DNA from 3 places in the Pseudarthrobacter sp. NPDC058196 genome. Region 2 is predicted to be linked to each of the others. Evidence: riboswitches for the same ligand, from Rfam matches in the RefSeq annotation. Region 2 holds a riboswitch; each other region holds the start of a gene.

Region 1 (4,275 bases), on a different contig from region 2:
ATCTCGTGCGGCGTTTCGTCCGAGATAATGGTCTCTTCCGGCTCGATGGTCTCGGTGCCGGACGCATCGGTCAGGAGCTGGTGGGTATGCAATTCACTCACGGGGAGTTTCCTTATTCATTTGGGCAATGGCGCTGCCTGCTCAACGGGCCGGCCAATCCTGGCCGTTCCGGAGCACGCTCGGGCGCGCAAGCAAATCCAGTGGAAGCCGATCGCGGGCTATCTAATGCTGGCACTGGTGACCAACGGGCAAATCTCAAGATCGCGTAGGGGCGGGCTTGTTGGTTTCAAATCAAGGAAATCAACGACCGGGCATCCAGTTCTACCCTCCCAGTCTAGCCGTACAGGGACAAGATCCCTGTCTTGGCCGTTCCTGCCGCGTCCGCAGGGCCCTATGGAACCAGTTCGAAGTGGATCTGCCGGGTGGTGATATCGGAGGACAGCAGCCGGACGCGCACCTTGGTACCGGACGTCAGCTCGCCTGCGCAGCGGGCGGTGACAGCCGGTTCGGCGATCTGGATGATCCCGGAACTGCCGTTCCCGTTGCCGTTCTTCGCTGCCCCGTTGCCGTTCCCGTTCTGGGGCTTCGACCCGGAAATCACGATCGCGTCGAATTCCTGGCCGATGTGGTTCAACAGCAGTGCCGCCTCCACAGTGTCCAGCGCCATCCGCTCCATCCGCGACGCCAGCTGGTCGGAACCGGCCATGATTCCCGGCAGCAGCGGCAACGCCTCCCGCGCCCAGCCCGGAACATCCCCGCCGTTGCTGAGGGCCTCGCAGATCACCAGCACGAAACGATCCACCAGCCGCCGCAGCGGGGCGGTGGTGTGGGCGTAGGCGGCTCCGATGGCGGACTGGATACCGTCGTCCGGGACTGTCCCGTCAAACGCGGTGTAGGACGCACCGCGGAACAGCATCCCGGCCGAATGCATGATGGCCAGCTGGCGGGGATCGGTGGGGTCCAGCGAGCGCAGGTACTCGCCGTAGCTGACTTCGCCGTCCCACGGCCTGCCCAGCACCTCGGTCTGCAGCCGGAAATGCCTCAGCGACCGCTCATCCGGGGCCGGCATGGTGCGCAGGATGCCCACCTTGCCTTCCAGCATGAGCTGGGCGGCGGCCATTCCCGTCATCAGCGAAATCTGCGCGTTCCAGTCCTCCACGGGAAGCTGCGGGGCGGCGTCGATCCGGTAGCCGCCGTCGGGCAGCTGCACGATCTCCTGCTCCGGCATGTTGAGGCTGGCGCCCCCGCGCGCCCGCTCCAGCGCCACCCGTTTCAGCCCCACGTCCCGGAGGAGCTCCAGCACGGGGGGAGCGGTGCCGGCGTCCAGGGCGGCCTGTGCCCCTTTGTAGCTGAGCTTGTCGCGGCTGCGGATCCGCGCCCGCCTGACGCCCACGGACATCACCGCTGCGTCGGCGTCGAGCATGAATTCCCAGACGAAAGCCGAACACTCCTGGCCCGGCAGCAGGCTCCCGGCACCTTCGCTGATGACCTCCGGGTGCAGCGGGATGCGGCCGTCGGGGGCGTAGAACGTTTGTCCGCGGCGCCTGGTTTCGGTATCCAGCGGACCACCCGGCACCACGAAGGCCGGAACATCGGCTATCGCGTACAGCACCCGGTAGCCGCTCCCGTCCGGCTCGATGAACACGGCCTGGTCCAGGTCCGTGGACGAGGCGGGGTCAATGGTCACGAACTCAACGGCGGTCAGGTCATAGGACGGCAGCTTCAGGGCCGCGACGGCGGCGCGGGCATCGTCCACGGCCGCTGCCGGATAAGGCCCTGGCAGTTCTAGTTCGGCCCGCAACGCACCCAGTGCCTCTTCCAAGGCGTTCCGATGGTCGCGGACATTGGGAGCCAACCGATGATGTGACACAAAAGTCAGCGTAACTCCAAGTCCTGGGTTTACGCAGGCCCGGGGCCGGCAGCGTCCAGCGCGTCGAGCAAGGAGGCGGCAGCGGCCGCGGGATCCGCCGCCTCGGTAATGGCACGGACCACCACGATCCTTCGTGCACCAGCCTCCGCCACCTGGTGAACGTTCCCGTGGTCGATGCCCCCGATGGCAAACCACGGCACCGGGTTGGATGCCTCCGCGGCGGCCCTGGCGGCATACTTGACCAGGTCAAGCCCGACGGCGGTCCGGCCCGGTTTGGTGGGCGTGGCCCAGACAGGTCCCACACAGAAATAGTCCAGGTGGGAGGGTCCGGCAGCGGCGGCGAGTGCGGCATCGACCTGGTCCGGGCTGTGGCTGGACAGCCCGACGGCGGCATTGCCGTTCACCAGCGTGCGGGCGGCAGCCAGCGGAAGGTCCTTTTGGCCGATGTGGAACACCGGTGCGCCGGACAGGACAGCGATGTCGGCCCGGTCGTTGACGGCCCACAGCCGCCCGTGGCGCACCGCCGCATCCTTCAAGACCGCCAGCAGGTCCAGTTCCTCTGCGGCTTCAATGCCCTTGTCGCGCAACTGGATAATGTCCACGCCGCCGGCGAACGCGGCATCCACGAACCGGGCAAAGTCGCCGCGGTCCCGGCGCGCGTCCGTGCAGAGGTACAGTCGGGCCGCCCCAAGGGCAGGAAAGGAGGAAGGGGACATATTCATGCCTGCCAGCCTAGTTCCTCTAAACTGGGCTGGTACTGCGGGAGCCCGCGGCAGCTGTCACAAAGCGCCGGGCTGAGAGGGCGTCAGAGCCGACCGCTTGACCTGATCCGGCTAATACCGGCGTAGGGAAGGAACCACGCCATGGCTACCTCCAAGAACTGCCTGCCCGGGCCTGCCGACGACGCCATCCGGGCCGACGTCGCCGTCATCGGTGCGGGAGTGGTGGGACACGGAATCGCCTGGGAAGTCCAGCGCTCCGGTCGGTCCGTTGTGCTCATCGATGACGCACCAGGGGCCGGCGCCAGCTGGGCCGCTGCCGGCATGCTGGCCCCCGTCAGCGAGCTGCACTACCAGGAAGAGGACCTCCTGGACCTCATGCTCGACGCATCATCCCGTTGGCCTGGCTTCGCTGCCGGCGTCGCCGCCGCCGCAGCCGGTGCCGGGACCGGCTACCTGACGACCCCCACCCTCGCCGTCGGTGTCGACGCCGCAGACCGGCGGGCGCTGATGGACCTGCGCGCAGTGCAGCAGGCCAGCGGCCTGGAGGTGGAACCGTTGACCGTGCGTGAAGCCCGCAGCCGCGAACCCCTGCTGAGCCCGGGGATCTCATGCGCGCTGGACACCCCGGCGGACCACCAGGTGGACCCGAGGAAACTGATAGCGTCCGTGCGGCTGGCCCTCGCCGCAGGAGCGCGCGAAACCCCGGAGCTGGCGGTCGCCGGCGCCGGTGAGGGGTATGCAGTACCGGAACGCGCGGCCGGACTGCTGTGGAGAGACGGGACGGTGGCCGGCGTCCGCCTGGGGAGCGGCAGCACTGTCCTGGCGGCGGAAACGGTGGTGGCCAACGGCCTGCACGCCGCGTCCCTGGACGGCCTGCCCCACGGCCTTGAACTGCCTCTGCGCCCGGTGCACGGGGACATCCTCCGGCTTTCCGTGCCCCGGCACCTCCGCCCGCTGGTTACCGCCACGGTGCGCGGGCTGGTCCACGGGATCCCGGTGTACATCGTGCCCCGGGAGGACGGGACGGTGGTTATCGGCGCCTCCCAACGGGAGGACGCGCTCTCCGACGCCGTGAGCGCCGGCAGCGTGTACCAGCTGCTCCGGGACGCCCAGGCGCTGGTTCCCGCCGTCGCCGAACTCGAACTCCTGGAATGCACCGCCCGTGCGCGCCCCGGGACCCCCGACAATGCACCCCTGCTGGGCCGGGTTGCGGTGTCCATGGGATCCGGCGGTCCAGCGGACGGGCACATACCGGGGCTGATCATCGCCACGGGGTTCTTCCGGCACGGAGTCCTGCTCACTCCTGCCGCAGCGGCGATCTGCGCAGCACTGCTGGACGGCGCAGCCGATCCCCGCTGGGCGCCGTTCAGCCCGGACCGTTTTTCCAGGCCGGCCGTGGCCGTACCAAGCCCCCACATGAAGGAGACAGCGTGAACATCACCCTCAACGGAAACCCGCACTCAGTGGACGACGGCGCCTCCATCACCACGCTCGTCAGCCAGGTCACCGGGCGGCCGCTGGCTCCCAACGGCCAGGCGACGGACGGCGGGAAACTGGGCGTCGCCGTCGCACACAACGCCCAAGTGGTGCCGCGCAGCCAATGGTTCGGTACCGCGCTCGCCGACGGCGACGACATCGAACTCGTCACCGCAGTTCAGGGAGGCTGACACCATGACCGAAACC
Region 2 (4,275 bases):
GAGGCCCACCGCCCGGAGGGGCAGCGGACCGACGCCGGCCAGCCCGGTGCCCGCACCGAGCGGAAACGCCGCCGTGGACGCGGTAGCCAGCAGGCCGAGGCCGTTCCGGCACCGGCGGTGCATGTGCACACCGTCCAACCGGACCCCACCGACGCCGAGCGGCACGCCAAGGCTGAGGCCACCCGGCTTGCCCTGGCGAACATCGCCGCAGCGGCCCACGCGGCGCACCTGCACGACGACGAGCTGGCAGCTGCCCGGCACGCCCCGGCAGGGCAGGCTCCGGCCCCGCAAGCGCCGGTCCAGCCTGCTCCGGCAGCTGACGCGGAGAAGCACGACGCCGATGCGCACGGGCGTCCCGCAGCGGTCCTGACGTTCGGCGGCGAGAAAGTACCGCTTCCGTTCGTGGAGCACGCGGAGGAGCAGCACCCCAAGGCCGCCCTGACGCTGGACCGTCTCGCGGAAGCATTCGCGCACCTCGGCCAGCCGGAATCCGCCGTTGAGGCCGCACCGGAAAACCCCGCAGCCGCTGATGAGGCAACGGAACAGGCCGCGCAGGAAAGCCGGCCGCAGGGCGGCGAAGCCCAGGCGCGCGCCGCGGAAGCACCGGCCGGGAAGGACTACTCCGACCACACGCTGGAGCAGACCAGGCAGCGCAGGCCGCGCCGCCACCGTGCCGCCAGCCGCGCCCAGGGTGCCGCCAACGAAACCGCCGTCCAGCACCATGAGAACGTCCAACCCGCCACCACGGGGCACTCGCACGCAGCGAAGGTCCCCGAGCCCGCGAACCAGCAGGCGGCGGATACCGGCAAGCGCTCCGAGGAACCGATCATCCTCGGCGTGGGCGTCCCGGCTTCGGAGCTGTAAATCCCGGCAGGCCACCGCGTCGATAAGTGAAGTCCCCGCTTCGTGGACTATTCCCCCCGAAAATTCAGGGGGAACAGTCCACGAAGCGGGGACTTCCTGTATCCGGACGCTGTCACCTTCACCGTGCCACCGTGCCACCGGCTAGGCTGGGAATCCGACACGGGGTGCCGCGCAGAAGGCCGGCTGAGATCCACACCCGTTGAACCTGTCCGGCTAGTACCGGCGAAGGGATGTCTGTTGTCTTCGACCCTCTCCATGCCCCTGCCAACTGCCTCCACTGACCCCTTCGGAACCCCTGGGGGCCGCGACATCCCACGCGTCCTCTCCATCGCGGGCTCGGATCCATCCGGCGGAGCAGGAATCCAGGCGGATCTGAAAAGCATTGCAGCGCACGGCGGGTATGGCATGGCCGCCATCACAGCACTCACGGCGCAGAATACCCGCGGCGTCGTGGCCGTCCACGTTCCGCCTGCTGCATTTTTGGCCCAGCAACTCGATGCCGTCAGCGACGACATCACCATCGACGCCGTCAAGATTGGCATGCTCGGCGACGAAGCGGTGATCCGCACGGTCAGGCAGTGGCTCGAGAAGGTGCGTCCCGCCGTCGTGGTCCTGGACCCGGTGATGGTGGCCACCAGCGGCGACCGGCTGCTGAAGGAATCCGCCGAAGCCGCCCTCCGCGACCTGCTGCCGCTTGCCCACCTCATCACCCCCAACCTTCCGGAACTGGCCATGCTCGTGGGCGAAGAACCCGCGGGGGACTGGGAAGCCGCACTGGAGCAGGGCAGGCGCCTGGCGGATGCCACAGGCGCCACCGTCCTGGTCAAGGGCGGACACCTGTCAGGGGAGGGCTGCCCGGACGCACTGGTGAACACCGCCGGCCTGCTGGCCCGTGACGTCGTGGAAGTGCCTGGCGCCCGCGTCAACACCGGCAACAGCCACGGCACGGGTTGTTCGCTGTCCTCTGCCATGGCAACGGTCCAGGCGCGGCTGGGCGACTGGGAGGCGTCACTGCGGACGGTCAAGCCTTGGCTGGCCGGAGCGCTTGAGGAGTCCGGCCAGCTGGAGGTGGGCCAGGGGAGCGGACCCGTGCACCACTTCCACCATGTACGGCCCCACCTCCGGGAAGGCGGCTTCGCGGCACGGCTTTGGGCCGAAGCCCGGCAGGACCTGGCGGATATTTACGCCCTGGACTTCATCCTCGGCCTGGTCTCGGGCGAACTGGCCGAGAAGGACTTCGCCTACTATCTCGCCCAGGACGCCCAGTACCTGAACGGATACTCCCGGGTGCTGGCCCGGGCCAGCGCCCTGGCCCCCTCCGAGGCGGAGCAGCTGTTCTGGGCAGGCTCGGCCCGGCAGTGCCTGGAGGTGGAATCGGAGCTGCACCGCTCGTGGCTCAGCACCCGGCCCGGGCAGACGGGCCTTGGGCCGGTCACCAAGTCCTACGTTGACCACCTCACTGCCGTCTCGGCGTCGGGCAGCTATGCCGTCCTGGCCGCTGCTGTCCTTCCCTGCTTCTGGCTCTACGCCGAGGTTGGCAGGACACTGCACGCCCAGTTCCTCGCGGCAGGCGAACCGGACGGGCACGCCTACGCTGCGTGGATCCGCACCTATGCCGACGAAGGCTTCGCTGAGGCCACCCGGCAGGCCATCGCCATCGTGGACGAGGCCGGACGGAAGGCCTCCGACCACGAACAGGCGGCCATGGTGACGGCGTTCAAGCAGTCCTGCCGGCTTGAAATGGAATTCTTCGACGCGCCGCGCATCCACTCCTGACGACCGATGGCGGCGCCCCGGCTACAATGGATACGCACGGTTGCGGCGCTGCATGCCAGGTTGTGGTTACTATCACAGCCGGCCCTCCGGAACCAGCCTCATTTGCGGCTGGAGACGGATTTAGCGTATTCTGGATCTTCGGTGCTTACGCCAACACTTGGGTTATGACCCCACGGCGTTGAGGCACAGCGAGAAACCAGGCTTTTATTGAGTCGGTTCCGCACGCAAATTTTGTTATAAACGTCGAGAGAAGTGAGTTCCCAAGTGGTGTACGCGATTGTCCGCGCAGGCGGCCGCCAAGAGAAGGTTTCCGTTGGAGACTTCGTTACCCTGAACCGCGTCGCCGGTGGAGCCGGCAGCACCATTGAGCTGCCCGCACTGCTCCTGGTTGACGGTGACAAGGTCACCTCCGCAGCCAAGGACCTGGCCAAGGTAACTGTTACGGCTGAAATCCTCCAGGACCTGCGTGGTCCTAAGATTGTCATCCAGAAGTTCAAGAACAAGACCGGCTACAAGAAGCGCCAGGGTCACCGCCAGGAACTGACCAAGGTCAAGATCACCGGCATCAAGTAACCACCGGTTACTGTTCAGGCATTTCAACAGATTCCCCAGAATTTAGAGGCAGGCATTTCAGATGGCACATAAAAAGGGCGCGAGCTCCACTCGCAACGGTCGCGATTCCAACGCACAGTACCTCGGCGTCAAGCGCTTCGGTGGCCAGGTCGTTTCCGCAGGCGAGATCATCGTCCGCCAGCGTGGCACCCACTTCCACCCGGGTGCCGGCGTAGGCCGCGGCGGTGACGACACCCTGTTCGCACTGACCCCGGGCGCCGTTGAATTCGGCACCCGCCGCGGACGTCGCGTGGTCAACATCGTTGCTGCTGCAGCCGCAGAGTAACAACCAGTCTTGAAGCGGTGGAGCGGGCCTGAGGGCCCGCTCCACTGTTCTTTTAACAGCATTACAATCGTTGTGGCGTCCCCGGGCGCCGCGTAAACAGCATTCTGAGGAGATCCACGTGGCCAGCTTTGTAGACCGGGTAGTACTGCACGTATCCGGCGGAACCGGCGGCCATGGATGCGTTTCCGTCCACCGTGAGAAGTTCAAGCCCCTCGGCGGGCCCGACGGCGGCAACGGCGGCAACGGCGGCGACGTGATCCTCAGGGTGGACCACCAGACCACCACGCTCCTGGATTACCACCACGCCCCGCACCGGCACGCCAGCAACGGCGGTCCCGGCATGGGCGACTGGCGCGGCGGCAAGAACGGCGAAACGCTGATCCTCCCCGTACCGGACGGCACCGTGGTCAAATCCAAGGACGGCACCGTGCTGGCTGACCTCGTCGGCGAGGGGGCGGAGTTCGTGGCCGCTGCCGGGGGGATTGGCGGGCTCGGCAACGCCGCCCTGTCCTCGCAGAAGCGGCGCGCCCCCGGGTTTGCCCTGCTGGGAATCGAAGGCGACTCCCGCGATGTTGTCCTTGAACTGAAGTCCATTGCGGACATCGCCCTGGTGGGCTTCCCGTCTGCGGGCAAGTCCAGCCTGATCGCCGCAATGTCGGCCGCCCGGCCCAAGATCGCCGACTACCCCTTCACAACCCTGATCCCCAACCTGGGCGTCGTGCAGGCCGGCGATGTCC
Region 3 (4,275 bases), on a different contig from region 2:
GACCAGCGGGCGGCCCAGACGGCCGAGGTACAGTCCGCCATCCTGCTCAGCCACCACCTCCAGGCCCAGTGCGCGCTGGTAGTAGTCGGTCATGACCTTCATGTCCCCCACCTTGAGCATCACCGTGCCCATGGCGAGGTCGGCAGGAAGCAGGTCCTGGCTGTTGGCTGCTGTGGTCATTGGAGGCTCCTTGGATTGGCGGCCGTCCCGATGGCGGCCTGTCACCTATTAAAATTACTTGAAGCTTCAATTTATTCCAAGTCCCGGACCCCCCCTTTCAGTCATTGAATAATGCGGCCGCCGAGCACGACGTGTTCCAGCCTGCCGATGGTCTCCGGGACCGCCCGTGGATCCTCACGGCACACGATCACGTCGGCGCGTGCGCCCTCCTCCAGGCTGTCCGCTCCGAGCCAGCGGCGGGCTGCCCAGCACGCTGCATCCAGTGCTGCAGCCATCGGCAGGCCCGCACCGTGCAGGGCGAGAATTTCGTCCGCGATGCGGCCGTGGCGGATGACGCTGCCGGCGTCCGTTCCGGCGAAAATGCGTACGCCGGCGGCGTAAGCCTGCGCTACGCGCTCCAGCCTCCGCTCCCAGAGGGACCTCATGTGGGCCGCGTACCGTGGAAACTTGGGCTCCGCTTGGGCGGCAATGTCCGGGAACGTGGCGATATTGATGAGGGTGGGCACGATCGGCACGCCTTGCTCGGCGAACCGGGGCAAGTGGCGGGGCAGCAGCCCGGTGGCGTGCTCGATGCAGTCGATGCCGGCGTCGAGCATCTGGTCCAGGGTGTCCTCGGCGAAGCAGTGGGCCGTCACCCGCGCACCTTCGTCATGCGCGGCACGGACGGCGTCGCGGACGACGGCGGCGGGAAAAGAGGGCGCCAGGTCACCGGCGCGCCGGTCGATCCAGTCCCCCACCAGTTTGACCCAGCCGTCACCGTCCCGGGCCTGCTTGCGCACGGCCTCGACGAGGCTCTCGGGTTCGACTTCGTGGGCGAAGCCGCGAAGGTAGCGCCGGGTCCGGGCGATGTGCCGGCCCGCGCGGATCAGTACCGGGAATTCCTTGCCGCCCTGCATCCAGCGAGTATCGGCCGGCGAACCGGCATCACGGACCAGCAGGGTTCCGGCGTTGAGGTCCGCCAGCGCCTGTGCCTCCGCCACGGCGGCCTCCACCGGACCGGCCGGCCCCAGCCCGATGTGGCAGTGGGCGTCCACGAAGCCCGGCAACACCCAGCCGTCAAGTACCCGGTCAGGTGGCGGTGCGGGCCGGCGGAAAGTGAGCGTGCCGTCCACGGACCAGAGTCCGTGCCGCACCTGCTCCGGCGCAGCCAGGACAGGTCCGCGAAAGTGAATGATTCCTGCCATCCGGGCATCCTTTCGTTGCCCGGTCAGGCTAGCATCATCGATTGTTACATCGGGCTTCCGGAGGGCTGTGGTAGCTTCGTTGCTGACCACACGGGTGCCCTTGCAGGGGCTGAGATCGGGCTGACGCAGCCTGCGACCGTTGAACCTGTCCGGGTAATGCCGGCGAAGGAAGTGAGTATTCCCTTGAGTACGCAAAACACCCAGTTGAACCCTGCCCTGCTGCCGTCCGGTTCCGATTCGGCCAGCGGTCCCGACACCGGATCCACACCGCCGGTGACGCAGTCCCTGGCATCGCATTCCCTGGCATGGATCGACGATGCCAGTTCCGGGATCCGGGTACCGGTGACGGAAATCGCCCTTGAGCCATCGCCGAACGGCACGCCGAATCCCCCCTTCCGGACCTACCGGACTGCGGGCCCCGGCAGCGACCCCGTGCGCGGGCTGCAGCCCTTCCGCGCCGAATGGATTGTGGCGCGCGGGGACACCGAGGCCTACACCGGCAGGGAACGCAACCTGCTCGACGACGGCCGCTCGGCCGTGCGCCGCGGAGCAGCCTCCGCGGAGTGGAAGGGCGCCCGGCCGGTGCCCCGCCGCGCCGTCGACGGCCGGACAGTAACCCAAATGCACTACGCCCGGCAGGGCATCATCACGCAGGAAATGCGCTTCGTGGCGCTGCGGGAGAACTGCGACGTGGAACTGGTCAGGAGCGAGGTGGCCGCCGGGCGCGCCATCATCCCGAACAACATCAACCACCCCGAGTCCGAGCCGATGATCATCGGCAAGGCCTTCCTGGTGAAGATCAACGCCAACATCGGCAATTCCGCCGTGACGAGCTCCATCGCCGAAGAAGTGGACAAGCTCCAGTGGGCTACCCAGTGGGGCGCGGACACGGTGATGGACCTGTCCACGGGGGACGACATCCACACCACCAGGGAATGGATCATCCGCAACTCTCCCGTCCCGATCGGAACCGTGCCGATCTACCAGGCACTGGAAAAGGTCAACGGCGAGGCCAACGCGCTGACCTGGGAAATCTTCCGGGACACGGTCATTGAGCAGTGCGAGCAGGGCGTGGACTACATGACCATCCACGCCGGTGTCCTGCTGCGCTACGTCCCGCTTACGGCCAACCGGGTGACGGGCATCGTCTCGCGCGGTGGATCGATCATGGCCGGCTGGTGCCTGGCCCACCACCAGGAGAACTTCCTGTACACGCACTTCGACGAACTCTGCGAAATCTTCGCCAAGTACGACGTCGCATTCTCCCTGGGTGACGGGTTGCGGCCCGGTTCCACGGCGGACGCCAACGACGCAGCGCAGTTCGCCGAGCTGGACACGCTGGCCGAACTGACGCAGCGCGCTTGGGAGTACGACGTCCAGGTGATGGTGGAAGGCCCCGGCCACGTGCCGTTCCACCTGGTCCGCGAAAATGTGGAGCGGCAGCAGGAGCTGTGCAAGGGTGCGCCGTTCTACACCCTCGGCCCGCTGGTGACCGATGTCGCGCCCGGCTACGACCACATCACCTCGGCAATCGGGGCCACCGAAATCGCCCGGTACGGCACCGCCATGCTCTGCTACGTCACGCCCAAGGAACACCTGGGCCTGCCCAACAAAGACGACGTAAAGACCGGCGTCATCACGTACAAGATCGCGGCCCACGCAGCGGACCTGGCCAAGGGCCACCCGGGGGCGCACGAGCGCGACGATGCTCTGTCCAAGGCACGGTTCGAATTCCGCTGGCGCGACCAGTTCGCGCTCTCGCTGGACCCGGTGACGGCGGAATCATTCCACGACGAGACATTGCCGGCCGAACCCGCCAAGACAGCGCACTTCTGCTCCATGTGCGGGCCCAAGTTCTGCTCGATGCGGATCAGCCAGGATATCCGGAATGAATATGGCTCGGCTGAGGCGCAAGCGGCACTCACGGCGGCGGCGTCGGGGATGCGGGCAAAGAGCCAGGAGTTCCTGGCCGCCGGCGGCAAGGTCTACCTGCCGGAACTGCAGATGCCTGCCGGCAACTAGGAGGCCCGGGCCGGCTCGCTGCGGCTGACCCCGCTGATGAACTGCCGGATGGTCCGGTCGCCTTCCACCGAGTCGTGGGGCCGGTGCCCGCCCGCAGCCACGCGGTGCAGGGCACCGGTCTCCCGCAGGTAACCGGCAATTTCCTCGTACAGCGGCTCCCACCCCCCGGTCAGGACCAGGGTGGGGACGCCGGGAACAATGTGCAGGGGAGCTTCCCACGACGGGACTTGGAGCCGCAGCCGGCGTGCGGACCGTTTCTCCTCCGTGGTGGCGGGCTGCTGGAGGTCCGTGGCATAGACCCGCCGGACGAACTCCCGTTGGAAGTCCTCGTCACTGAGCTTGTGTCGGACCTCGAGGAGGGGCTTCATCAGGCTGATGTGTGCCGCGGTTGCCGGCAGCTCCGCGGTCAGCGAGAGGCACGCCGGTTCCACCAGGGTCAACGAATAGACGAGGTCGGGGCGTTCGACGGCGGCCATCATGGCGGGGATGGCTCCCTGGGAGTGTGCCACCACATGTCCGCCGGCGGCGCCGCGGCCATCGTCAGCCAGGGACTGCAGCACGATGGCAGTGTCCTCGGCAAATGATGATTCCACCGGTTCCGCGACGGCGTCATAGCCCTGCCGGCGAAGGAACAGGGCGTCGAAGGACAGCGCCATGCCGTGCTGCCGGGGCCACGCGGCGGCGCCGAAAGCACCGGCGCCGTGCACGAAAACTACCCGCTGCTTGAACATGACCCAACCCTATTCCACGGCACCGACATCCGTGGCGAACTGCTACTTGCCCAGGAACTTGTCGAAGCCCTTGGGGAGGTTCAACTGCGAGGGATCGAAGTCGCCGCCCGGCTGGCCGAACGCGGCACCGGTGGGCAGGGCCTTGCCTGCATTGGCGC

What was found. Region 2 has a riboswitch for thiamine pyrophosphate ahead of thiD (bifunctional hydroxymethylpyrimidine kinase/phosphomethylpyrimidine kinase). Riboswitches for the same ligand answer to the same signal wherever they lie in the genome.
Region 1: it holds a riboswitch for thiamine pyrophosphate, as region 2 does, so the genes downstream of both, thiO (glycine oxidase ThiO) here and thiD (bifunctional hydroxymethylpyrimidine kinase/phosphomethylpyrimidine kinase) in region 2, are expected to answer to the same signal.
Region 3: it holds a riboswitch for thiamine pyrophosphate, as region 2 does, so the genes downstream of both, thiC (phosphomethylpyrimidine synthase ThiC) here and thiD (bifunctional hydroxymethylpyrimidine kinase/phosphomethylpyrimidine kinase) in region 2, are expected to answer to the same signal.

Annotation. Positions count from the first base shown of each region.
Region 1 covers NZ_JBHVVN010000003.1:351,436-355,710, reverse strand. Annotated here, with positions in the region: gene ACFVVC_RS06640 (DEAD/DEAH box helicase) at 1-101, opposite strand, end outside; gene ACFVVC_RS06635 (RNB domain-containing ribonuclease) at 392-1,870, opposite strand; gene thiE (thiamine phosphate synthase) at 1,900-2,592, opposite strand; TPP riboswitch at 2,620-2,739, shown strand; gene thiO (glycine oxidase ThiO) at 2,734-4,026, shown strand; gene thiS (sulfur carrier protein ThiS) at 4,023-4,259, shown strand; gene ACFVVC_RS06615 (thiazole synthase) at 4,264-4,275, shown strand, end outside.
Region 2 covers NZ_JBHVVN010000001.1:61,186-65,460, forward strand. Annotated here, with positions in the region: gene ACFVVC_RS00290 (Rne/Rng family ribonuclease) at 1-864, shown strand, start outside; TPP riboswitch at 1,015-1,112, shown strand; gene thiD (bifunctional hydroxymethylpyrimidine kinase/phosphomethylpyrimidine kinase) at 1,120-2,640, shown strand; gene rplU (50S ribosomal protein L21) at 2,905-3,213, shown strand; gene rpmA (50S ribosomal protein L27) at 3,275-3,538, shown strand; gene obgE (GTPase ObgE) at 3,657-4,275, shown strand, end outside.
Region 3 covers NZ_JBHVVN010000003.1:17,620-21,894, forward strand. Annotated here, with positions in the region: gene ACFVVC_RS05165 (VOC family protein) at 1-180, opposite strand, end outside; gene ACFVVC_RS05170 (amidohydrolase family protein) at 282-1,364, opposite strand; TPP riboswitch at 1,445-1,552, shown strand; gene thiC (phosphomethylpyrimidine synthase ThiC) at 1,548-3,386, shown strand; gene ACFVVC_RS05180 (alpha/beta fold hydrolase) at 3,383-4,117, opposite strand; gene ffh (signal recognition particle protein) at 4,160-4,275, opposite strand, start outside.